Linked DNA regions of Variovorax paradoxus. The protein of the gene in region 2 interacts with the protein of the main gene of each other region in a pairwise test. Links are inferred from orthologs where the notes say so. Each region holds a gene or a part of one and is shown on either strand. Other genes may lie near its edges. The genes, in order: L3V85_RS04990 and L3V85_RS19570.

Evidence for each region.
Region 1: the proteins of L3V85_RS19570 (region 2) and L3V85_RS04990 interact in binary tests that used the Escherichia coli proteins (3 or more experiments, as listed by UniProt). The link is inferred for Variovorax paradoxus from one-to-one orthologs.

The regions. Positions count from the first base shown.
Region 1 is NZ_CP091716.1:1,010,957-1,022,612, reverse strand. Bases 3,000-5,902 are described here. They hold L3V85_RS04990 (glutamate-5-semialdehyde dehydrogenase), read right to left. Parts: upstream 5,146-5,902; coding sequence 3,853-5,145; downstream 3,000-3,852. Other genes in these bases: holA (DNA polymerase III subunit delta), read right to left, coding at 5,216-5,902; gshA (glutamate--cysteine ligase), read right to left, coding at 3,000-3,729. Also shown: L3V85_RS05005 (benzoate/H(+) symporter BenE family transporter), read right to left, coding at 1-345; L3V85_RS05000 (potassium transporter Kup), read right to left, coding at 367-2,235; more of gshA, read right to left, coding at 2,401-2,999; more of holA, read right to left, coding at 5,903-6,289; LPS assembly lipoprotein LptE, read right to left, coding at 6,297-6,833; leuS (leucine--tRNA ligase), read right to left, coding at 6,849-9,479; L3V85_RS04970 (Bug family tripartite tricarboxylate transporter substrate binding protein), read left to right, coding at 9,628-10,602; L3V85_RS04965 (NAD/NADP octopine/nopaline dehydrogenase family protein), read left to right, coding at 10,595-11,656. UniProt on the Escherichia coli protein: Catalyzes the NADPH-dependent reduction of L-glutamate 5-phosphate into L-glutamate 5-semialdehyde and phosphate. The product spontaneously undergoes cyclization to form 1-pyrroline-5-carboxylate.
Region 2 is NZ_CP091716.1:4,224,726-4,236,324, reverse strand. What follows is about bases 3,168-6,013. They hold L3V85_RS19570 (sulfate/molybdate ABC transporter ATP-binding protein), read left to right. Parts: upstream 3,168-3,964; coding sequence 3,965-5,062; downstream 5,063-6,013. Other genes in these bases: macA (macrolide transporter subunit MacA), read left to right, coding at 5,774-6,013; L3V85_RS19565 (disulfide bond formation protein B), read left to right, coding at 5,059-5,562; cysW (sulfate ABC transporter permease subunit CysW), read left to right, coding at 3,168-3,945. Also shown: L3V85_RS19595 (peroxiredoxin), read left to right, coding at 1-543; L3V85_RS19590 (RBBP9/YdeN family alpha/beta hydrolase), read left to right, coding at 565-1,140; L3V85_RS19585 (sulfate ABC transporter substrate-binding protein), read left to right, coding at 1,137-2,153; sulfate ABC transporter permease subunit CysT, read left to right, coding at 2,154-3,041; more of cysW, read left to right, coding at 3,043-3,167; more of macA, read left to right, coding at 6,014-6,931; macrolide ABC transporter ATP-binding protein/permease MacB, read left to right, coding at 6,928-8,937; L3V85_RS19550 (efflux transporter outer membrane subunit), read left to right, coding at 8,894-10,339; L3V85_RS19545 (mobilization protein), read right to left, coding at 10,361-11,053; L3V85_RS19540 (hypothetical protein), read right to left, coding at 11,171-11,599. UniProt on the Escherichia coli protein: Part of the ABC transporter complex CysAWTP involved in sulfate/thiosulfate import. Responsible for energy coupling to the transport system.

The DNA.
Region 1 (11,656 bases), 3.2 Mb from region 2 along the record:
CTCGAACCAGCCGGTGGCCCCCGCCAGCACGATCAGCACCGCGCAGACGATGAACGCGCCCACCGCCTCGCCCATGCCGTAGCCCATGCCGGCGACAGCCAGCACGGCGGCGCCGGGCGTGCTCCAGGCGATCATCACGGGCTTCTTCCACCACAGCGAGGGCAGCGCGGAGGCCAGCCCCATGCCGATGCCCAGCGCCCACATCCACGAGGCCGCCAGCTCCGGCGTGGCGCCGAAGGCCTGCGCGGCCTGGAACACGATGGCCACCGAACTCGTGAAACCCACGAGCACCGCGACGAAGCCCGCGGTGAAGGCCGACAGGCTCAGGTCTTTGAAGAACGACATCGGGCGATTGTGCCGCCGGGGTCAGATCTCGATCTTGGACCCCAGCTCCACCACTGCGTTGTTCGGCAGCCCGAGGAAAGCCGCCGCGCCGCTCGCGTTGTGGTGCATCTGCGCGAACAGCTTCTCGCGCCACGGCGCCATGCCGCTGCCCAGCGTGGGGATCACGACGTCGCGCGACAGGAAGTAGCTGGTCGTCATCGCTTCCAGTTGGCAGCCGCGCATGCGTGCATGCTCGAGCGCGCGCGGCAGGTCGATGTCGTTCTTGAAGCCGTAGTGCACGGTGATCTGCCAGCAGTGGTGGCCCAGCGCCTCGATCTCGATGCGCTTGTCCATCGGGATCCAGGGCACCTCGTGGTTGCGCACGGTGACGAACATGTTCTGCTCGTGCAGCACCTTGTTGTGCTTGAGGTTGTGCAGCAGCGCGTTGGGCACCACGCCCGGCTCGGCCGTGAGGAACACCGCCGTGCCGTCCACGCGCACCGGCGGGCTCACGAACACCGAGTCGAGGAAGGACTTCAGGTCGATAGCGTCGGCATGCTGCGCCTCGCCCATCAGGCGGCGGCCTTCCTTCCACGTGATCATCAGCGTGAAGACGAAGCCGCCGATCATCAGCGGGAACCAGCCGCCCTCGAACAGCTTGAGCAGGTTCGAGGCGAAGAACATGAAGTCGACGAAGAAGAACACCGCCGTCGATCCGATGCACAGCAGCAGCGGCAGCTTCCATGCATAGCGGATCACGAAGAAGGTCAGCACCGTGGTGATCAGCATGTCGGTGGTCACGGCGATGCCGTAGGCCGCGGCCAGGCTGCTCGACGAGCGGAACATGACCACCGCCAGAACGATGGCCACGAACAGGCCCCAGTTGACCAGCGGAATGTAGATCTGGCCGGCCGTGCGCACGCTGGTGTGCTCGATGTTCAGGCGCGGCAGGTAGCCCAGCTGGATGACTTGGCGCGTGACGCTGAAGGCGCCGGTGATGAGCGCCTGCGACGCGATCACCGTGGCCAGCGTGGCCAGCAGCACCAGCGGAATGAGCGCCCATTCGGGCGCCATCATGAAGAACGGGTTCTTCACCGCTTCAGGGTTCTCCAGCAGGAGCGCGCCTTGGCCGAAGTAGTTGAGCGTGAGCGCCGGCATCACGACCGAGAACCACGCGATGCGGATCGGGCTTTTGCCGAAGTGGCCCAGGTCGGCGTACAGCGCCTCGGCCCCGGTCACGCACAGCACGGTGGCGCCCAGCAGGATGAAGCTGGTGCCGGGGTTGTCCCAGATGAACTTCAGCGCATAGAACGGGTTCAGCGCCTTCAGGATTTCGGGGTGGTGCACGATCTGCGACACGCCGAGCACCGCGATCGACAGGAACCACACCAGCGTGACCGGCCCGAAGAACTTGCCGATGCCCGCCGTGCCGCGCTTTTGCACCACGAACAGGCAGAACAGAACGACCAGCGTGAGCGGAATGACGTAGTGCGTGAAGTGCGGCGACACCACCTCCAGGCCCTCGACCGCCGACAGCACCGAGATGGCCGGCGTGATGACCCCGTCGCCGTAGAAGAGGGAAGTGCCGAAGATGCCGACCACCAGCAGCAGGTGGCGCAGCCTGGGTTTGTCGGCCACCGCGCGCGAGGCCAGCGCGAGCATCGCGACCAGCCCGCCCTCGCCTTCGTTGTCGGCGCGCAGCACCAGCACCACGTACTTGATGGAGACGATGACGGTGAGCGTCCAGAAGAACATCGACAGGATGCCGTAGACGTTTTCGACCGTGAACGGCACATGGCCGTGGCCGAACACTTCCTTGACGGCATACAGGACGCTGGTGCCGATGTCGCCGTAAACGACGCCGATGGCGCCGACGATCAGGCCGGCGGAGATGGTTTTGGGGGCTGACACGAGGTCGATGGGAAAAGGGCTGGCTGCTTCAATCGACGCGTCAGACACGCGAAGGATCCATGGCAGCCGCTCCGGCGCCATGCATCCCCTCCGCCCTTTGGGTTCCGTTGATGTGGGGCCGCTATTTTGCCGCCGCCCGCCGCCGCCGCAAGCCGGCCCCCACAATCATTCGTAGATTTCGGCGTCCGGGTTGGTGGCTTCCATCTCGTAGCTGGCGGCCACCATGGCCAGCCGGCCGACCACGCCGTACATGTAGAAGCGGTTCGGCGCGCTGGCACCGGGCTTGGCGCCCGGCTGCGGCAGGTGCGCGCTTTCGGAGAAAGCCAGCGGCACGAAGCTCGCGCCCGGCAGCTTCAGGTTCTCGTCGGGCGCCTGCTCGGCATGCACGCGGTAGAAGCCGCCGACCACGTAGCGGTCCATCATGTAGACGACCGGTTCGGCCACGCCGTTGTGCACGCGCTCGTTGGTAAGCACGCCTTCCTGGACGATCAGCTCGGTGGGTTCGCGCAGGTCGCGCAACTCGCGCGCCTCGCGGCTGTTGGCAGCCTTGGCGGCAGAGGCGCCGCGCTGCTTGCCGATCAGCGCCTCGACGTCTTTCACGTCGCGCACCGTCACCACGCCCGGGCTGCCGCTGTCGCTGTGGCCGCCCTTGACGACCACGAACGGCTTCTCGTTGATGCCGTATTCCTTGTACTTGCGGCGCACCTTGGTCAGCACCGCGTCCACGTGGCTGGTCAGCACGTCGATGCCGCGGCCCTCTGCCACGTCGACGCCCTCGGCACGCGCATAGATCGGGTTGATGAGCCAGGGGTCGATGCCCAGCAGCTTGCCGAAGCGCTTGGACAGCTCTTCATAGCTGTGCAGGTGGTTGCTCTTGCGGCGCACCGACCAGCCCGCGTGCAGCGGGGGCAGCAGGTATTGCTCGTGCAGGTCTTCGAGGATGCCGGGCGTTCCCGCGGAAAGCTCGTTGTTGAGCAGAATTGTGCAGGGATCGAAGTTCTTCAGCCCCAGCCGGCGCTTGGTGCGAACCACCGGCTCCAGCGTGACGACGTCGCCGCCGGGCAACTCGATCTTCTTGGGCGACTTGATGGCCGGGTCGATCGACCCGATGCGCACGTTGAGCCCCGCCATATGGAAAATGCGCACCAGTTGCGCGACGTTGGCGAGGTAAAAGGTGTTTTTCGAGTGATTTTCCGGAATGACGAGCAGGTTGCGCGCCTCCGGGCAGATCTTCTCGATGGCTGCCTGCGCCGCCTGGACGGCCAGCGGCAGCATTTCCTTGGTGAGGTTGTTCCAGCCGCCGGGGAACAGGTTGGTGTCGACCGGCGCAAGCTTGAAACCGGCGTTGCGGATGTCCACGGCGCTGTAGAACGGCGGCGTGTGTTCCATCCATTCGAGCCTGAACCAGCGCTCGATGGCGGGCATCGAGTCCAGGACCCGCTGCTCCAGTTCGTTGATCGGGCCGGTCAGGGCGGTGACGAGATGCGGAACCATGCGGCGGCCTTGTTGGTTTTGTGCTTAAAGGTGGAGCGGAATTGTAGGATTTGGGGATGGCCGCCCCAATGACAAGACTGGAGAAAGCGGACTTGGTTCAGCCAATCCGCTCTCCACGGCTTCTCAACTCCGGACTTCGCCCTGCCCGAGCACAACGTACTTGAGCGAGGTCAGTCCTTCGATGCCGACCGGTCCGCGGGCATGGAACTTGTCGGTGCTGATGCCGATTTCGGCACCCAGCCCGAACTCGAACCCGTCCGCGAAGCGGGTGCTCGCATTGACCATGACGCTGGCCGAATCGACCTCGCGCAGGAAGCGCTGCGCATGCACATGGTCGCGCGTGACGATGGCGTCGGTGTGATGGCTCGAGTAGCGGTTGATGTGGGCGATGGCCTCGTCCACGCCGGCCACCACCTTGATGCTGATCACGGCGGCCAGGTATTCCTCGGACCAGTCGGACTCCACGGCATCGACCACCTTGGCCTGCGGGTCGATGGCGCCGTCGGCGCGCAGGATGCGGGCGGCTTCCGGGTCGCAGCGCATTTCCACGCCCTTGGCGGCGAAGATGGCGGCAATCTCGGGCAGGAAGTCTTCGGCGACCGTGGCCGACACCAGCAGGCCTTCGGCGGCGTTGCAGGGGCTGTACTTCTGGGTCTTGGCGTTGTCGACGATGCGCAGCGCCATGTCGAACTCCGCCGTGTCGTCCACGTACACGTGGCAATTGCCGTCCAGGTGCTTGATGACCGGCACCTTGGCATCGCGGCTGATGCGCTCGATCAGGCCCTTGCCGCCGCGCGGAATGATCACGTCCACGAACTCCGGCATGGCGATCAGCTGGCCGACGGCTTCGCGGTCGGTGGTCTGCACCAGCTGCACCGCATCGACCGGCAGGCCGGCCTCGGCCAGCGCCTCCGACACCAGCAGCGCCAGTGCCTTGTTCGATTCAATGGCTTCCGAGCCGCCGCGCAGGATGGCCGCGTTGCCGCTCTTGATGGCCAGGCTCGCGGCCTCGATGGTCACGTTGGGCCGGCTCTCGTAGATCATGCCGAAGACGCCGATCGGCACGCGCATCTGGCCCACGCGGATGCCGCTGGGCTGCTGCTTCATGCCGATGATCTCGCCGATCACGTCGGCCATGCCGGCGAGCTGCTCGCAGCCCAGGGCGACGGTCTCGATGACCTTGGGCGTGAGCTTGAGGCGGTCGACCATCGGCGCCGACAGGCCGGCGGCTGTGGCGCGCTCCAGGTCCTTCTGGTTGGCCGTGGCCAGCACCGGGCCGGCTTCGCGCAGACGCCGGGCCAGCGCCTTCAATGCTATGTTTTTGGTAGCTGCATCCGCACGGGCCATGAGGAATGCAGCGGCTTTGGCTTGCAGACCCAAGGTCTGCATGTGCTCGCTGACGTTGAACGCGTTCATGCACTCATTTTCCCATGCCGCCCCTCGACCAGGATACGGCGGGCCTTTTGATGGCCGAAGCCACCACGGATCAGGCGCGTCTTGGCGCGGCCGCCGCGCTGCTGCAGGCGCGGCACAGCATCAGCGCCAGCCGCTGCAACGCCTGCCAGCCGCTGGCGGGCCAGTCGGGCTGCTTCAGGCCCTTCACGATGCCGTCCACCACATGGGCGGCGCGCAGCAGGCGGGTCAGCATGCGGTCGTCCAGGCGCGGCAGCACACGCTCGAAGGCACGCTCGCGCGGGCCCCAGATGCGGTTTTCGCGCAGCGCCATCGGCAGCGGACGGCCCGAGGCCATCGCGTCCTTCACGCGCTTGAGTGCGCGGATGTCCTCGGCAATCGTGTAATGCACCAGCACTTCGGCCTCGCCCTCGGCCTGCAGGCCGTCGAGCATGCGCGCCACCCGCTGCGGATTGCCGGCCAACACGGCCTCTGAAAGCTTGAACACGTCGTAGCGCGCCACGTTGTTGACCGCGCCTTCCACCTGCTCCCAGCTGAGTTCGCCCGCCGGATGCAGCAGCGCGAGCTTCTGGATTTCCTGGTGCGCCGCGAGCAGGTTGCCTTCGACGCGGTCGGCAAAGAACTGCAGCGTGCGCTGGCCTTCGTCGCCCGGCATCACGCGCTGGCCCTGCTGGCCCAGGCGCTGGGCGATCCACTGCGGCAGCGCATTGCGCTCGATCGGGTCGACCTGGATGCTCGCGCCATTGTTCTCCAGCGCCGAGAACCAGGCGCCGGTGCGCGTGGCCTTGTCCAGCCGGGGCAGCATCACCAGCGTGAGCGTGCTGTCGTTGCCGGGTGCCGATTCGGCCAGCTGCTGCAGCGCCGCGCTGCCGTCCTTGCCGGGCTTGCCCGAGGGAATGCGGATCTCCACGATCTGCTTGTCGGCGAACAGCGAAAGCGAGCCGCCAGCCGCGAGCACCGCGCTCCAGTCGAAATGCGCGCCGGCCACCGTGTACGAGCTGCGCTCGGTGTAGCCCTGCGCGCGCGCGGCCGTGCGAATGGCGTCGGCCGCTTCCTGCGCGAGCAGCGGCTCGTCGCCGTGGATCGTGTAGAGCGGCTTCAGGCCCTTCTGCAGATGGGCCCCGAGCGAGGCGCTGGCGAGTTGCATCGACGGATTACAGCGACTTGACCGCGGCGATACGGCGCATCAACTGCTGCGCGATGTCCGACTGCATGTCGCGGAACAGCAGGTCGGCTTCGCCTTCCTTGGCGAGCGCGTTGGTTTCGTTGAAGCTCAGGTCGCGCGTCTGCGAGACCTCGGAGGCGGGCAGCAGGTCCTTGCCGCCCGGCGTACGCAGCCGGAAGCGGATGCGCAGCTGCAGCTGAAGCTCGCGCACCAGGCCCGCCGAATTGGTCGAGATCACGATGCGGTTGCGGTCTTCGCCCAGGATTTCGAGGATCACGTCGGCCTTGGACGCGTCTTCCGCCGGCAGCACGGTCACGGAGCCGGTCGCCCGCAGCTCGCGCCGGATCTGGTTGATCATGGCCGACTTGAGAAGGGCCTCGGACCCTTCCACCGACAGTGACTTGAACGCAAAGACCGGCGCCTTGCGCAGCTCGAAGCCGCACCCGGCCAGGCCCAGCGAGGCACCGGCCACCGCCAGTCCGAGGAGAAGGCCGCGGCGCGGCAGCGAGACATTGCGATTGTTCATGCTTGAGTCGTTCGTTCAGAGAACCACGTTGACCAGACGGCCGGGAACCACGATCACGCGCTTGGGCTGCGCGCCTTCCGCGAAGGCGACGAAATCGTCGCAGGCCAGCGCGAGCTTCTCGATCTCGTCCTTCGAGGCACCGGCCGGCACGCTGAGCTTGCCGCGCAGCTTGCCGTTGACCTGCAGCATGAGTTCGATCTCGTCCTGCACCAGCGCACCGACGTCGACCGTGGGCCACGGGGCGTCGAGCAGCCCGCCCAGGTCCTTGTCGTAGCCGAGTTCGTTCCACAGTTGCTGCGCGATGTGCGGCGTGGCCGGGTACAGGCAGCGCAGCAGGATGCCGAAGCCCTCGCGCACCGCGGCGGCGTCGCCCGCGCTGCCGTCGGGCTTGAAGCCTTCCAGCGCGTTGAGCAGTTTCATCGCGCCCGACACCACGGTGTTGTATTGCATGCGCTGGTAGTCGTAGTCGACCTGGCGCAGCACGGTGTGCACCTCGCGACGCAGCGCCTGGGCGCCCTTGCCGAAGGCCTGGCCGGCGGCCGCCACCGGTGCCACGTCCGCCTGCGCGGCACCAAAGTTCCACACCCGGCGCAGGAAGCGGTAGCTGCCCTCGACGGCCGCGTCGTTCCACTCGAGCGTGGCCTCGGGCGGCGCGGTGAACATGGTGTACAGGCGCGCGGTGTCGGCGCCGTACTTCTCGATCAGGTCCTGCGGGTCGACGCCGTTGCGCTCGCTCTTGCCCATCTTGCCGACGCCGCCGTACTCGACCTTCGTGCCGTCGGCGGTGGTGCCGCCGACGATGCGGCCCTGCGCGTCGAGCACGGTCGTGACCTCGGTGGGCGGGAAGTAGTCCTTGCCGCCCTTCTCGTTGCGCTTGTAGAAGATGTGGTTGAGCACCATGCCCTGCGTCAGCAGCTTGCTGAAGGGCTCGTCGGCCTTCAGCAGGCCGAGGTCGCGCATCACCTTGGTCCAGAAGCGCGCGTACAGCAGGTGAAGAATGGCGTGCTCGATGCCGCCGATGTACTGGTCCATCGGCATCCAGTAGTCGGCGCCGCCGGCCACCATGGCCTCGTCGTTCTTCGGGTCGCAGTACCGCATGAAGTACCACGAGCTGTCCACGAAGGTGTCCATGGTGTCGGTCTCGCGCCGCGCGGGCTTGCCGCAGACCGGGCAGACCACGCCGGCGTGGAAGCCTTCGTGCTTGTGCAGCGGGTTGCCCGAGCCGTCCGGCACGCAGTCGGTCGGCAGCACCACGGGCAGGTCCTTCTCGGGGACCGGCACCGCGCCGTGCTCTTCGCAGTGGATGATCGGGATCGGCGTGCCCCAGTAGCGCTGGCGGCTCACGCCCCAGTCACGCAGGCGCCAGGTGGTCTGCAGCTCGCCCAGGCCCTTCTGGCCCAGCGCATGCGCCACGGCGGCCACGGCCTCCTTGTAGGTCATGCCGCTGAAGTTGTCGGAGTTGATGGTCACGCCGCGCTGCTTGTCACCGTACCAGTCCTGCCACTTGTGATAGTCGAAGTGCGGCTCGTCGTCGACCAGCACCACCTGGATGATCTCGATGCCGTACTTGTTGGCGAAGGCGAAGTCGCGCTCGTCGTGCGCGGGCACGCCCATCACGGCGCCGTCGCCGTAGCCGATCAGCACGTAGTTGCCGACCCACACCGGCACCTGCTCGTCGGTGATCGGGTGCGTTACCGTGAGGCCCGTGGGCACACCCTTCTTCTCCTGGGTGGCCAGCTCGGCCTCGGTGGTGCCGCCGTTCTTGCACTCTTCGATGAAGGCAGCGACCTTGGGGTCGAGCGTGGCGGCGTGCGCGGCCAGCGGATGCTCGGGGGCCACGGCGCAGAAGGTCACGCCCATGATGGTGTCGGCGCGCGTGGTGAACACGTACATGCGGCCGTCCTGGATCGGCTTGCCGCTGGCGTCTTTGATGTCATGCGTGAAAGCGAAGCGCAGGCCCTCGCTCTTGCCGATCCAGTTCTCCTGCATCAGCTTGACGCGCTCGGGCCAGCCCGGCAGCTTGTGCTGGGTGTGCTCGAGCAGTTCTTCGGCGTAGTCGCTGATCTTCAGGTAGTAGCCGGGGATCTCGCGGCGCTCGACCGTGGCGCCGGTACGCCAGCCCTTGCCGTCGATCACCTGCTCGTTGGCCAGCACGGTCTGGTCGACCGGGTCCCAGTTCACGACCTGGGTCTTGCGGTAGGCAATGCCCTTTTCGAGCATCTTCAGGAACAGCCACTGGTTCCACTTGTAGTAGCTGGGGTCGCAGGTGGCGATCTCGCGGCTCCAGTCGATGGCCAGGCCCATGGCCTGGAGCTGGCCCTTCATGTAGGCGATGTTCTCGTAGGTCCACTTGGCCGGCGGCACGCCGTTCTTCAGCGCCGCGTTCTCGGCCGGCAGGCCGAAGGCGTCCCAGCCCATGGGCATCAGCACGTTGTAGCCGCTCATGCGCAGGTAGCGCGTGAGCATGTCGTTGATCGTGTAGTTGCGCACGTGGCCCATGTGCAGCTTGCCGCTGGGATACGGCAGCATCGAGCAGGCGTAGTACTTCTTGCGGCTCGCGTCCTCGGTGACGCGGTAGGCATCGGCGGCGCTCCATTGCGCCTGGGCAGCGGACTCGACGTCGCTGGGTTTGTAGCTGGGATTCATGGCGGTTCGGCAAGAGCCCGGCTCGGAGCGGCCGGGAACGCGGGATTATCGCGCCCGGGCGAAAGCCCCGGCCCGCGGACTCTAGACTTGGGGCACGTAACCTGCGTGTTGCGCGGGTAACGCCCGCTTTCGAACCGCCCGGAGCACCATGAAATTGCGCCTGAAACACCTCGCCCTGGCCCTCGCGGCCGCCGCCGGACTCGCCACCACGCCGCTGTGGGCACAGCACAACGACAAGCCCCTGCGCCTCGTCGTGCCCTTCGCCACCGGCGGCGCGCAGGACGTGATCGCCCGCTACCTGGGCGCCAAGCTCACCGACAAGCTGGGCCAGCCGGTCATCATCGACAACAAGGCCGGCGCCGGCGGCATCGTGGCCGCCGACGCGGTGGCCAAGGCGACCGACGGCGCCACGGTGCTGCTGGCCACGGGCGGCGCGGTCACCATCGCGCCCCATCTGCAGGCCAGGCTGCCCTACGACCCGGTGCACGAGCTGGTGCCGGTGGCGCTGGTGGCCGACACGCCCATGACGCTGTCGGTGCGCACCGAAAGCCCCTACAAGACCGTGGCCGATGTGCTCCGCGACGCCAAGGCCCGGCCCGGCCTGGTGACCTACGCCTCGACCGGCAACGGCACCGTTTCGCACCTGACCGGGGCGCTGCTGGCCCAGGCGAGCGGCGTGAACCTGCTGCATGTGCCCTACCGGGGCGCGGCGCCCGCCATGACCGACCTGCTGGGCGGACAGGTGGCGACCATCGTGACCAGCGTGGCCTCCATCGAGCCCATGGTCGCCAGCGGCAAGGCGCGCGTGCTGGGCACCTTCTCTCGCGTGTCCCTGCCCAGCATGGGCTCGGCGCCCACCATTGGCGAGGCCACCGGTCTGCCGGGCATGGAAGTGCCGGTCTGGGTCGGCGTGATGGCGCCGGCGCGGATGCCGGCGGCGGCCATCGAAAAGCTGTCGGCGGCGCTGGTGGAGGTGTGCAACCTGCCTGAGACAAAGCAGCGCTTCGCCCAGCTGGGCGCGGTCAACACCTGCGGCGGCCCAGCCGCATTGGGCAAGGTCGTCGCGGAAGACAGCCAGCGCTGGGCCAAGGTCATCAAGCAAGGCGGGATCAAGGTTGAATAAATCGGCATACCGCGTCGGCATCGCCGGCACCGGGGCGATCGCGCTGGCCAGCGCGGCCTGGCTGCGGCAGGCAGGGCACGGTGTCACCGTGTGGTCCCCGGGCGGCCAGGGCGCCCAGGCCCTGCGAACGCAGGCGCTGGAGGCCGGCGGCATCCAGTCGTTTTCGGTGAACGTCGAGGTTGCCGACGACCCGGCCGGCCTTTGCGCGGCGTCGGATGTGCTACTGCTCGCCCTGCCCGTCAACGGCCACAGGCGGGTGATGGACGCGCTGCTGCCCTTCCTGCGCGACGGCCAGACCGTGATCGTGAGTTCGATGGCCTCGCTGTCCTCGCTCTATCTTCATGAAGCTGCCCACCGCGCCGGCCGGCAGATCACCGTGGCCAGTTTCGGCACCACCGTGCTGACGGCGCGCCGGGAGTCCGGAACGCAGGTCCGGGTGATGACGCGGCGCAAGGCGGTGGGCGTGTCCGCCCTGCCCGGCGCTAGGGTCGGCGAAGCCGTTGCGCTGTGCGCCGAGCTTTTCGGCGACGGCTTCTTCCCGCAGGAAAGCGCGCTCGCCAGCGCCCTGGCCAACGTCAACCCGCAGTCCCACGGGCCGCTCGCGGTCTTCAACTGGACGCGCATCGAGCGCGCCGAGAACTGGCCGCAGTACCACTGCATGACGCCGGGCGTGTCGCGCGCCATCGAGGCGCTGGACCGGGAGCGCCGCGCCGTGGCGAAAGCTTTCGGCATAGAGGTCGGCCCCATCGAGGCGCATTTCGCGCGCTCCTTCGGCACCACGGCGGAAAAGCTCGAGGACATTGCCGCCGAACTGCACGCCAAGCGCGGCGGCCCGCCGGGGCCCACGCAGGTCGACACCCGCTATGTGAGCGAAGACATGCCCTACGGCCTGGCTTTCGTCGAAGCGCTGGGCGCCATCGCCGGCGTGCCGACGCCCGCGACCCGCACCATCGTGGACGCGGCCTCGCTGGTCAACGGCATCGATTACCGCCGCGAGAACGACCTGCTCGAACCGCTGGGCCTGGCCCGCGAGAGCGTCGCGGGTTTGCTCGCG
Region 2 (11,599 bases):
GTGTTCTTCTCGCACCCGGCCGACTTCACGCCCGTGTGCACCACCGAACTGGGCAAGACCGCGGCGCTGTCGGGCGAGTTCGCCAAGCGCGGCGTCAAGCCCATCGCGCTGAGCGTCGATCCGGCCACCAAGCACAAGGAATGGATCGGCGACATCAACGAGACGCAGAACACCACGGTGAACTTCCCCATCATCGCGGACGCGGACCGCAAGGTGGCCGACCTGTACGACCTGATCCACCCGAACGCCTCGACCACGGCCACGGTGCGCAGCGTCTACATCATCGACCCCAAGAAGATCATTCGCACGACCATCACCTACCCGGCGTCGACCGGCCGCAACTTCGACGAGATCCTGCGCGTGATCGATTCGCTGCAACTCACCGACAGCCACAAGGTCGCCACGCCCGTGAACTGGAAGGACGGCGACGACGTCGTCATCGTGCCGAGCATCCAGGACCCGGCCGAACTCGCCGAGCGCTTCCCCAAGGGCTTCAAGGCCGTCAAGCCTTACCTGCGCATCACGCCGCAGCCCAACAAGTAAGCAGGACGGGGCAGCGTCGTCATGCAGACCCGTGTTGTCATCGTGCCCGGCTGGCGCGACTCCGGGCCCGGCCATTGGCAGAGCCTGTGGGAAGAGCGCATTCCGGGCGCGGCGCGGGTGGTGCAGGACGACTGGGCCTCGCCCAAGCGCGATGCCTGGGTCTCCACGCTGGCCAGGCTGGTGCTCGAGAGCGACGGCCCGGTGGTGATCGCCGCGCACAGCCTGGGCTGCATCGCCACGGCGCACCTGCCGGCAGAGGCCGCGGCACGCATCCAGGGCGCGTTGCTGGTGGCGCCGGCCGACCCCGAGCGCCGCGCGGTGCTGTCCGACTTCGCCCCCGTGCCGTATGCGGCGCTGCCGTATCGCAGCATCGTGGTGGCCAGCAGCAATGACCCGTTTTGCCCGATCCGCCTGGCTGGTGCATATTCGCGCGCCTGGGGCAGCGAGTTCGTCCGCATGCAGAATGCGGGCCACATCAACATCGACTCGGGACACGGGGACTGGCCGCTGGGCCTTGCCTTGCTCCAGTCCTTGACCGACGAGCCCGCCGCCTGGTCGGCGGGCCGTGAATTTTCAGAAACTTTGGCAATCACATGACTTCCAGAATCAAGACCTTCGTCGCCGTGCTCGCGCTGGCGTCCTCCGCACTCGCCGGCAGCAGCGCCTTCGCCCAGGGCACGTCGCTGCTGAACGCCTCGTACGACGTGGCCCGCGAGTTCTACAAGGACTACAACGCGGCCTTCGTGGCGCACTACAAGAAGGCCACCGGCAAGGACGTCAAGATCGACCAGTCGCACGGCGGCTCCAGCGCGCAGGCCCGCGCGGTGGCGGACGGCCTCGATGCCGACGTGGTGACGATGAACACCTCGACCGACATCGACTTCCTGGCCAACGCCGGCGTGGTCGCCAAGGACTGGACCAAGAAATTCCCCGAGAACGCATCGCCGACCACGTCGACCATGCTGTTCCTGGTGCGCAACGGCAACCCCAAGGGCATCAAGGACTGGGACGACCTGGTCAAGCCCGGCGTGCAGGTCGTGATCGTCAACCCCAAGACCGGCGGCAACGGCCGCTACGCCTACCTGGCGGCATGGGGCTACATCAAGAAGAAGGGCGGCACCGACGCCCAGGCCGCCGAGTTCGTCGGCAAGCTGTTCAAGAACGTACCGGTGCTGGCACGCGGCGGGCGCGACGCGACCACCGCCTTCCTGCAGCGCAACATCGGCGACGCGCTGATCACCTTCGAATCGGAAGTGGTGTCTATCGACCGTGAATTCGGTTCAGGCAAGGTCGATTCGGTGTACCCGTCGATCAGCATCGTGGCCGAGAACCCGGTGGCCGTGGTCGAGCGCACCGTCAACAAGAAGGGCACCGGCGAACTGGCCAAGGCCTACCTCGACTGGCTCTACTCCGAAGAAGCACAGGAAATCGCCGCCAAGCACGCGCTGCGCCCGCGCTCGCAGACCGTGCTCAAGAAGTACGCCGCGACCTTCAAGCCGCTGCAGCTGTTCACGGTGCAGGAACTGTTCGGAAGCCTGGGTGAAGCGCAGAAGGTGCACTTCAACGACGGCGGCCAGTTCGACAAGCTCTATACGCCCGGCGCGAAGTAAATGAGCGGCGCTGTTCCTTCGGCGCTCCCGTCCGCGGGAGCGCCTTTTTCGCGTGCCAACCGGGCAGGCGGCGCCAAGCGCGTGCTGCCGGGTTTCCACATCACGCTGGGCTTCTCGATCCTGTATCTGAGCCTGATCGTGCTGATCCCGCTGTCGGCGCTGGTCTTCAAGACCTTCACGCTGACCTGGGACCAATTCTGGGTGGCCGTGACGGCGCCGCGCGTGATGGCCTCGTACCGGCTGACCTTCGGCGCCTCGCTGTTCGCCGCCATCGTCAATGCGGTGTTCGGCCTGCTGGTGGCCTGGGTGCTGGTGCGCTACAAGTTTCCGGGCAAGCGCATCGTCGATGCGCTGGTCGATCTGCCTTTCGCGCTGCCGACGGCGGTGGCCGGCATTTCGCTGACCGCGCTGCTCGCGGGCAACGGCTGGATCGGGCAACTGCTCGAGCCGCACGGCATCAAGCTGGCGTTCACGCCGGCGGGCATTGTCATTGCGCTGATCTTCATCGGGCTGCCGTTCGTGGTGCGCACGGTGCAGCCGGTGCTGGAAGACGCCGAGAAAGAACTCGAAGAAGCCGCCACCTCGCTCGGCGCGACGCGGCTGCAGACCTTCACCAAGGTGATCTTTCCGTCGATCGCGCCCGCGTTGCTCACCGGCTTTGCGATGGCCTTCGCGCGCGCCATCGGCGAATACGGCTCGGTGATCTTCATCGCCGGCAACATGCCGATGATCTCGGAGATCACGCCGCTCATCATCATCGGCAAGCTGGAGCAGTACGACTACGCGGGCGCCACCGCGGTCGCGCTGGTGATGCTGGTCATTTCGTTCGTGCTGCTGCTGGTCATCAACGGCCTGCAAGCCTGGCAGCGTCGCCGCGCGGGAGCCTGACATGAGCGCACCTTCCAAAGTCATTCGCCGCGCGCAGGCCGGCACCACCGAATCCGCCTGGGTGCGCTGGACGCTGATCGGCATTGCGCTCGGTTTCATGTTCCTGTTCCTCGTGCTGCCGCTGGCCGCCGTGGCAACCGAGGCGCTGCGCAAGGGCGTCACGGCCTACCTCGACGCGCTGAAAGAGCCCGACGCCTGGAGCGCGATCCGCCTCACGCTGATCACGGCCGCCATCGCGGTGCCGCTGAACCTGGTGTTCGGCGTGGCCGCGGCCTGGGCCGTGGCCAAGTTCGAGTTCCGCGGCAAGGCCTTTCTCACCACGTTGATCGATCTGCCGTTCGCGGTGTCGCCGGTGGTTGCGGGCCTGATCTATGTGCTGGTGTTCGGCGCGCAGGGCTGGATCGGCCCGTGGCTCGCCGACCACGACATCAAGATCATCTTCGCCGTGCCCGGCATCGTGCTGGCCACCGTGTTCGTGACCTTTCCGTTCATCGCGCGCGAGCTCATTCCGCTGATGCAGGCGCAGGGCACCGACGAGGAGCAGGCCGCCATCGTGCTGGGCGCGACCGGCTGGCAGACCTTCTGGCGCGTGACGCTGCCCAACATCAAGTGGGGCCTGCTGTACGGCGTGATCCTGTGCAACGCGCGCGCCATGGGCGAGTTCGGCGCGGTGTCGGTGGTGTCGGGCCACATTCGCGGGCAGACCAACACCATGCCGCTGCATGTGGAAGTGCTCTACAACGAATACCAGTCGGTGGCCGCGTTTGCCGTGGCTTCGCTGCTGGCCATCCTGGCGCTGGTCACGCTGGTGATCAAGTCGGTCATCGAATGGCGCCACGAGCGCGAGATGAAAGCCATTGCCGAGCTGCCCCCGGAACGGCCCCCTGAAACCACGGCGGCCTGAGCCTGAGAGAGAAGAAATCATGAGCATCGAAATCCGCAACATCAGCAAGCAGTTCGGCGACTTCCGCGCGCTGCGCGACGTGAACCTCGACGTCGAATCGGGCGAACTCGTCGCGCTGCTCGGCCCCTCGGGCTGCGGCAAGACCACGCTGCTGCGCATCATCGCGGGGCTGGAGACGGCCGACAGCGGCAGCATTTTGTTCTCGGGCGAAGACACCACCGACGTGCACGTGCGCGAGCGGCAGGTGGGCTTCGTGTTCCAGCACTACGCGCTGTTCCGCCACATGACCGTGTTCGAGAACGTGGCCTTCGGCCTGCGCGTGAAGCCGCGCAAGGAGCGCCCGAGCGACGCGCAGATCAAGGCCAAGGTGACCGACCTGCTCAAGCTGGTGCAGCTCGACTGGCTGGCCGACCGCTACCCCTCGCAGCTCTCGGGCGGCCAGCGCCAGCGCATCGCGCTGGCCCGCGCGCTGGCCGTGGAGCCCAAGGTGCTGCTGCTGGACGAGCCCTTCGGCGCGCTCGACGCCAAGGTGCGCAAGGAACTGCGTCGCTGGCTGCGCCGGTTGCACGACGAGCTTCACGTCACCTCGATCTTCGTCACGCACGACCAGGAAGAAGCACTCGAAGTGGCCGACCGCGTGGTGGTCATCAACAAGGGACAGATCGAGCAGGTCGGCTCGCCGCAGGAGGTGTGGGACCAGCCGGCCAGCCCCTTCGTCTACGGCTTCCTGGGCGACGTGAACCTGTTCCACGGCCGGGCCGACAACGGCGCGGTGCAGCTCGACGGCATGCGCCTCGATTCGCCCGAGCACAGCGGCGCGCGCGATGCCAAGGCGCGCGCCTACGTGCGCCCGCATGACATCGATGTGACACGCTACGTGGCCGGCGCTTCGGGCATCGTCGCCACGCTGGCGCGCGCCATCGTCGTCGGACCCATCGCGCGGCTGGAACTTGAGCCCACCGAATCGAATCCAGATAATCCGGGCTCCGGAACCATCATCGAAGCGCAACTCCCTGCGCAACAGTTCCGTGACCTGGGCTTGAAGGAAGGCGACACCGTCGTCGCCAACCCGCGCAAGGCCAGGGTGTTCGTAGAAGAAGATTGGGTATCTCCTTGATCGATTGGTACTTCGGCGCGCCGCGCCGCGCGTATGGGCTGATCTGCCTGGCCTGCGTTCTCATGCTGGCCTTCGGGCTCTATCTGCAACACGTGGTGGGGCTCGAGCCTTGTCCCATGTGCATCGTGCAGCGGTATGCGCTGGTGCTGGTGGCTCTCTTCACCGGCCTGGCCGGGGTTTTCCGCAGCGTCGGCCTGCGCTTCGTGGGCGGCCTGCTCGCACTGGTGGCCGCGGTGGGCGGTGCCTACACGGCGGCCTCGCAAAGCTGGCTGCAGTGGTATCCGCCTGAAGTCGTGTCCTGCGGACGCGACCTCTACGGGATGATCGAGACCTTCCCGCTCAAGCGCGCGCTGCCGATGATCTTCCGCGGCGGCGGCGACTGCTCGAAGATCGACTGGTCGCTGTTCGGCCTGACGCTGGCGAACTGGTCGTTCATCGCGTTCACGGTTCTGTCGCTGATGCTGATCGTGCTGCTGGTGCGCTCGCGCCGCGCGCGCTGAGCGCAGCTTCCGCAACCAAGCAAAAAAGACGCCGCCTCGCGAGAGCGGCGTCTTTGTCGTTGGCGGGCGCTTCGCCCCAAGGGCCCTGCGGGCCTTTAAAGTTTCTTCAGTAAACGCCGCTAGGATGAGGCGGAGCCCCAAGGTTCCTCTTTTCCGGCGCTGAATTTTCATTGAAGAAACCTGGCATTCGGCGCCCCCAACCTTTTCTCGAATGCCCAATACCCAACCCCGGCGGTCGCGCAAATACTTCATCGGAATTCTCGTTCTCGTGGTGCTGGGCCTCGTTGCCTTCGTCGGCCTGAGCCCCGCCAGGAAGCCCGAATACCTCACCGCCTCGGTGCAGCGCACCGATCTCGAGAACGCGGTGCTCGCCACCGGCGTGCTGCAGGCGCTCAAGCAGGTGGAAGTGGGGGCGCAGGTCAGCGGCCAGCTCAAGTCGCTGAAGGTGGTGCTGGGGCAGACCGTGAAGAAGGGCGACTGGCTCGCGGAGATCGATCCCGTCATCTCGCAGAACACGCTGGCGCAGGAGCAGGCCAAGCTCGACAACCTGCAGGCGCAGAAGCTCGCGAAGGAAGTGCGCATCAGGCAGGCCCAGCTCAGCTGGACGCGCCAGCAGGAAATGCTGGCCCAGGACGCCGCCGCGAAGCAGGACATGGAAAGCGCCGACGCCGAGCTGCGCGCTCTGCGTGCCGACGGCGTGTCGCTCGACGCGCAGATCCGCCAGCAGCGGCTGGCGCTGGCCTCGGCGCAGACCAACCTGTCGTACACGCGCATCGTCGCGCCCATCGACGGCGACGTGGTGTCCATCAGCACGCTCGAAGGCCAGACCGTGGTGGCCTCGTTCCAGGTGCCCACGCTGATGAAGCTGGCCGACCTGTCGACCATGACCGTGAAGGCCCAGGTGTCAGAAGCCGACGTGGTGCGCGTGAAGGCGGGCCAGCCGGTGTACTTCACCATCCTGGGCGACCCCGACAAGCGCTACTACGGCACGCTGCGCGCGGTGCAGCCGTCGCCCGAGAAGATCAACAACGCCGTGTTCTTCAACGCATTGTTCGACGTGCCCAACCCCGACCGCACGCTGCGCGTCGACATGACGGCGCAGGTCGCGATCATGCTGGGCGAGGCCAAGCAGGCGCTGGTGGTGCCGCTGACGGCGCTCGGCACGCGCGACAAGGACGGCCGCCAGGAAGTGCGCGTGCTCAAGGCCGACCAGAGCGTCGAGAAGCGCATGGTGCGCGTCGGCATCAGCAACAACTTCCAGGCGCAGGTGCTCGAAGGCCTGAAGGAGGGCGACAAGGTCATCACCGGCGACGCATCGGCTCTGGCCGACAGGCCCGACGGCGGCGGTCCCCGGGGCAAGGCTCAATGACGCAGCAGCCGCAACAGGCAGAGCAGCCGCTGCTGTCCCTGCGCGGCATCGGCCGAAGCTTTCCTTCGGGCGAGCAGGAAGTGCAGGTGCTGAAGAACGTCGACCTGGACATCGGCAACGGCGAGATGCTGGCCATCGTCGGCGCGTCGGGGTCGGGCAAGTCGACGCTGATGAACATCCTGGGCTGCCTCGACCGGCCGAGCACCGGCATCTACCTGGTGTCGGGCAAGGACGTGGGCACGCTCGACAGCGACGCGCTGGCCGAGCTGCGGCGCGAGCACTTCGGCTTCATCTTCCAGCGCTACCACCTGATGCAGCACCTGACGGCCACCGGCAACGTCGAGGTACCCGCCGTGTACGCCGGCACCGACAGCGAGGCGCGCGACACGCGTGCCCGCCAGTTGCTGACGCGGCTGGGCCTGGGTGATCGCACGGAGCACCGGCCCAGCCAACTCTCGGGCGGCCAGCAGCAGCGCGTGAGCATCGCGCGCGCGCTCATGAACGGCGGGCAGGTGATCCTGGCCGACGAGCCGACCGGCGCGCTCGACAGCAAGAGCGGGCAGGAGGTGATCGGCATTCTGCGCGAGCTGCATGCGCAGGGCCACACGGTCATCATCGTGACGCACGACATGCAGGTGGCGAGCTGTACCGAACGCATCATCGAGATCGCCGACGGCGTGATCGTGCGCGACCGGCCGAACGTGCCGACAGTCGCGGCACCCGAACAGTCGGCGCAGGCCGACGCCTCCGCGGCCCCGGGCGGCGCGATGACCCGGCCCAAGCTCGGCATCGCGCGTTTCAGCACCGGTTGGGCCCGCTTTGCCGAGGCCTTCCGCATGGCGTGGCGCTCGATGATGGCGCACCGCATGCGAACCGCGCTGACCATGCTGGGCATCATCATCGGCATCACTTCGGTGGTGTCGATCGTGGCCATCGGGGAGGGCGCCAAGCGCTTCGTGCTGTCGGACATCAAGGCGATCGGCACCAACACGCTCGACGTGTACCCGGGCAGCGATTTCGGGGACGACAAGGCCGCGAGCATACGTACGTTGACACCCTCCGACCTCGACGCGTTGGCGGCGCAGCCCTACGTACACAGCGTGACGCCCTCGACCTCGCGCAACCTGCGGCTGCGCTACCGCAGCGTCGACATCAACGGCTCGGTGAACGGCGTCAGCGACAGCTTCTTCCGGGTGCGCGACATCCAGATGGCGAGCGGCGCGGCCTTCACGGCCAGCGATGTGCGGCATCAGTCGCAGGTGGTGGTGATCGACCAGAACACGCGGCGCAAGCTGTTTCCCGAGGGCACCGATCCGCTGGGCAAGATCATCCTGGTGGGCAACCTGCCGTGCACCGTGATCGGCGTGTCGCAGGAAAAGAAGAACATGTTCGGCGAGAACAAGTCGCTCAACATCTGGCTGCCCTACAGCACCGGCGCGAGCCGGCTCTTCGGGCAGCAGCACTTCGACAGCATCACCGTGCGCATCCGCGACGACCAGCCGACCAAGGCGGCCGAGGACAGCGTGGTCAAGCTGCTCACCATGCGCCACGGCAGCAAGGATTTCTTCACCTTCAACATGGACAGCATCGTGAAGACGGCCGAGCGCACGAGCCAGTCGCTCACGCTGCTGCTGTCGCTCATTGCCGTGATCTCGCTGGTGGTGGGCGGCATCGGCGTGATGAACATCATGCTGGTGTCGGTGACCGAGCGCACCCGCGAGATCGGCATTCGCATGGCCGTGGGCGCGCGCCAGAGCGACGTGCTGCAGCAGTTCCTGACCGAGGCGGTGCTGGTGTGCCTGGTGGGCGGCCTGATCGGCGTGACGCTGTCCTACGGCATCAGCTTTCTGTTTTCGCTTTTCGTCAAGCAATGGCAAATGATCTTTTCGATGGGGGCCGTGGTGTCGGCATTCCTGTGCGCGTCGCTGATCGGCGTGCTGTTCGGCTACCTGCCGGCGCGAAATGCCGCGCGGCTGGACCCGATCGAGGCGCTGGCTCGTGAGTAGCGCGCGCTTTCTTCATCGGGGCGTGGCGGCCGCTGCCGTGGCGTTGACGCTCGGCGGGTGCGCGCTGTTCCAGCCTGAGCAGCGCGAGCAGCGGCCATTGAACGTGCCCTCGGCGTGGCAGCAGCAACAGCCTTCGCCCGTCGCTGTGGCGAATGCCGCCGCGATGCCTTCCGAGCAGTGGTGGGCCGCCTTTCAGGACCCGCAACTGGACACGCTGATCGACAACGCGCTGCGCACGAACAACGACCTGGCCGTGGCGGGCATACGCGTGCAGCGCGCGCAGTTGCAGGCGGGCCTGGCCAACACCAATCTCACGCCGGGCGTGGTGGGGCAGCTCAACACGAGCCGTGGCTACGACCTGAAGCGCGGCGGCGTGGCAGGTTCCGCATCGAGTTCGCTGGTCACGCTGAGCTACGAACTCGACCTGTGGGGCCGGCTATCGGCGCTGCGCAGCGCCGCCGACTGGGAGTTGAAGGCCACGGTGTCCGACCGCCAGGCCGCCGCGCTCGCGCTGGTCGGCACGACGGCGGGGCTCTATTGGCAGACCGGCTACCTGAACCAGCGCATCGCCCTGAGCGAAGCGGGCATCGAGGACGGCCGGCGCATCTTGGCGCTGGTGCGCACCAAGTACGCGGCGGGTGCCGTGTCGGGGCTGGACGTGGCGCAGGCCGGCCAGAACCTGGCGACGCAGGAGGCGGCGCACACGCAGTTGCTGCAGCAGCGTGTCGAGGCGCGCAATGCGTTGGCGATCCTCTTCGACAGGCCACCCGAAGCGCTGGCAAACGAGCCCACGCGGTTGCCGGATACCGCGCTGCCCGCCATCGATGCGGGCGTGCCCGCCAGCCTGCTGGGCCGAAGGCCCGATCTGCATGCGGCGGAACTGCGCTTGCGCGGCGCACTGGCGAATGTCGACGCCACGCGCACCGGCTTCTATCCGACGCTGAGCCTGACAGGCTCGCTCGGCACGTCGAGCACGGCATTGGGCGATCTGCTGAAGAACCCGGTCGCCACCCTCGGCGCGGGGCTGGCGCTGCCGTTCCTGCAATGGAACACGGCGCGGCTGACGGTCGGCGTGTCGCAGACGCAGTATGAAGAAGCGGTGGTGGGGTTCAGGCAGTCGCTCTATACGGCGCTCTCAGAGGTAGAGAACGCGTTGTCGTCGCGAACGCAACTGCGCGACGAAAGCATCAAGCTGGCGCTGGCCCTTCAGGAAGCGCAGCGGGCCGAGAAGCTGTCGGAAGTGCGGTATCGGGCCGGGGCGACAGCGCTTCAGCCGGTGCTCGATGCGAAAGACCGGCGCCGCACCGCCGAGGTTTCGCTGGCGTTGAACCGGCTGAACCAGTTCAACGCGACGATGACGCTCTACAAGGCCCTGGGAGGCGGGGCGGCGGTTGCGTCTTAGCGCACCGGCCCCGCTGGGGGCTCAGAGCGGCAGCGTGTCGAAGGCCGCGTAGACCGTGGCCAGCCACGACTTCACGCGTTGCCGCTCCAGCAGACCCAGCGCGTGCGAGCCTTCGCGGTCGTTCACGGCCTTCCAGAAGCTGGTGTTCTGTGCATCGATCTTGCGCATGCTCGCCTCGTGCAGGCGGGGCAGGGCAATCACGCGCGCGCCGTTGGCCGTGGCCTTCGAAAGCGACTGCGAGGCCAGCAGCATCCCGAAGTCGCTGCCGCGTCCGTAGTTCTGCACCACGATGTAGTTGGGGCGGTTGCCGAAGGTGTCGATCAGGCTGCCGAGCAGGTCGGTCGAATCCTTGCCGTCGTCGAGCACATGCCAGAAGTTGACGGTGACGCCGATTTCGGCGAACACGTCGAACAGGTCCGATTCCTTGATCCAGCGCGACAGCGGCGCCAGCGTCTGGGCCGCGAGGTCGACGATCACGCTTTGCTGGGGATTGGTCTCGAAGCCGTTCACCACGGTGTCCAGGCCTTCGAAGCTGTCGACCACCACGGGCGACGCGAAGCCTTCGTAGAAGCGGGTGAACGAGCTGTGCGAGCGATCGGTGTCGAAGCCGGTGAAGGGCCGGCTGTGGTCGATGAAGTACTGGGCCAGCACGCGTGCCGTGACCGACTTGCCGACACCGCCTTTTTCGCCGCCGATGAAATTGATGGAGCTCATGTACTGCTGCTGCCTCTGAAGGGTTGAGGGGTGAAGGGCGATTTCATTCTAGGGGCCTCGCCTTGCGGTTTCGCTGCTTGCACGCGCCGTGCCTGCCCGTGGCCGGTGGCTTGCGCCTCACTTGGGCACGAGCGTGAAGAAGGGCATGACCACGCCCATGATCCAGTTCTGGCCGAAGTCGAGCGCGGCGCGGCGGTATTTCTCGTCGGCCTGCGCGGCCAGCAGGTCGAGCCGGGCCACCACCTTCGACAGCTCGCGGTCGGCCACGAGGTTGCGGCCGCGCTCGCTGATCTCGGTGGCCAGCAGCAGAGGCTGGCCGTCGGGGCCGGTCTTGGAGGAGATCAGCCAGAGCGAGATCTCGAAGTTGCGCGCGGCGCGGAAGCTGTTTTCGGCGTTCACGCCGTCGATCATGGTCTGGTCCCAGGTGTCGCCGTTGGCCTGCTTGAGCATGGACGCCCAGCCGTACACCAGCGCCGCCACCCGGTCGCCCTGGTAGCCCTGCGGCCCGGTGTCGAAGGCCAGCCGGATTGCGTCGATGCCGCTGGC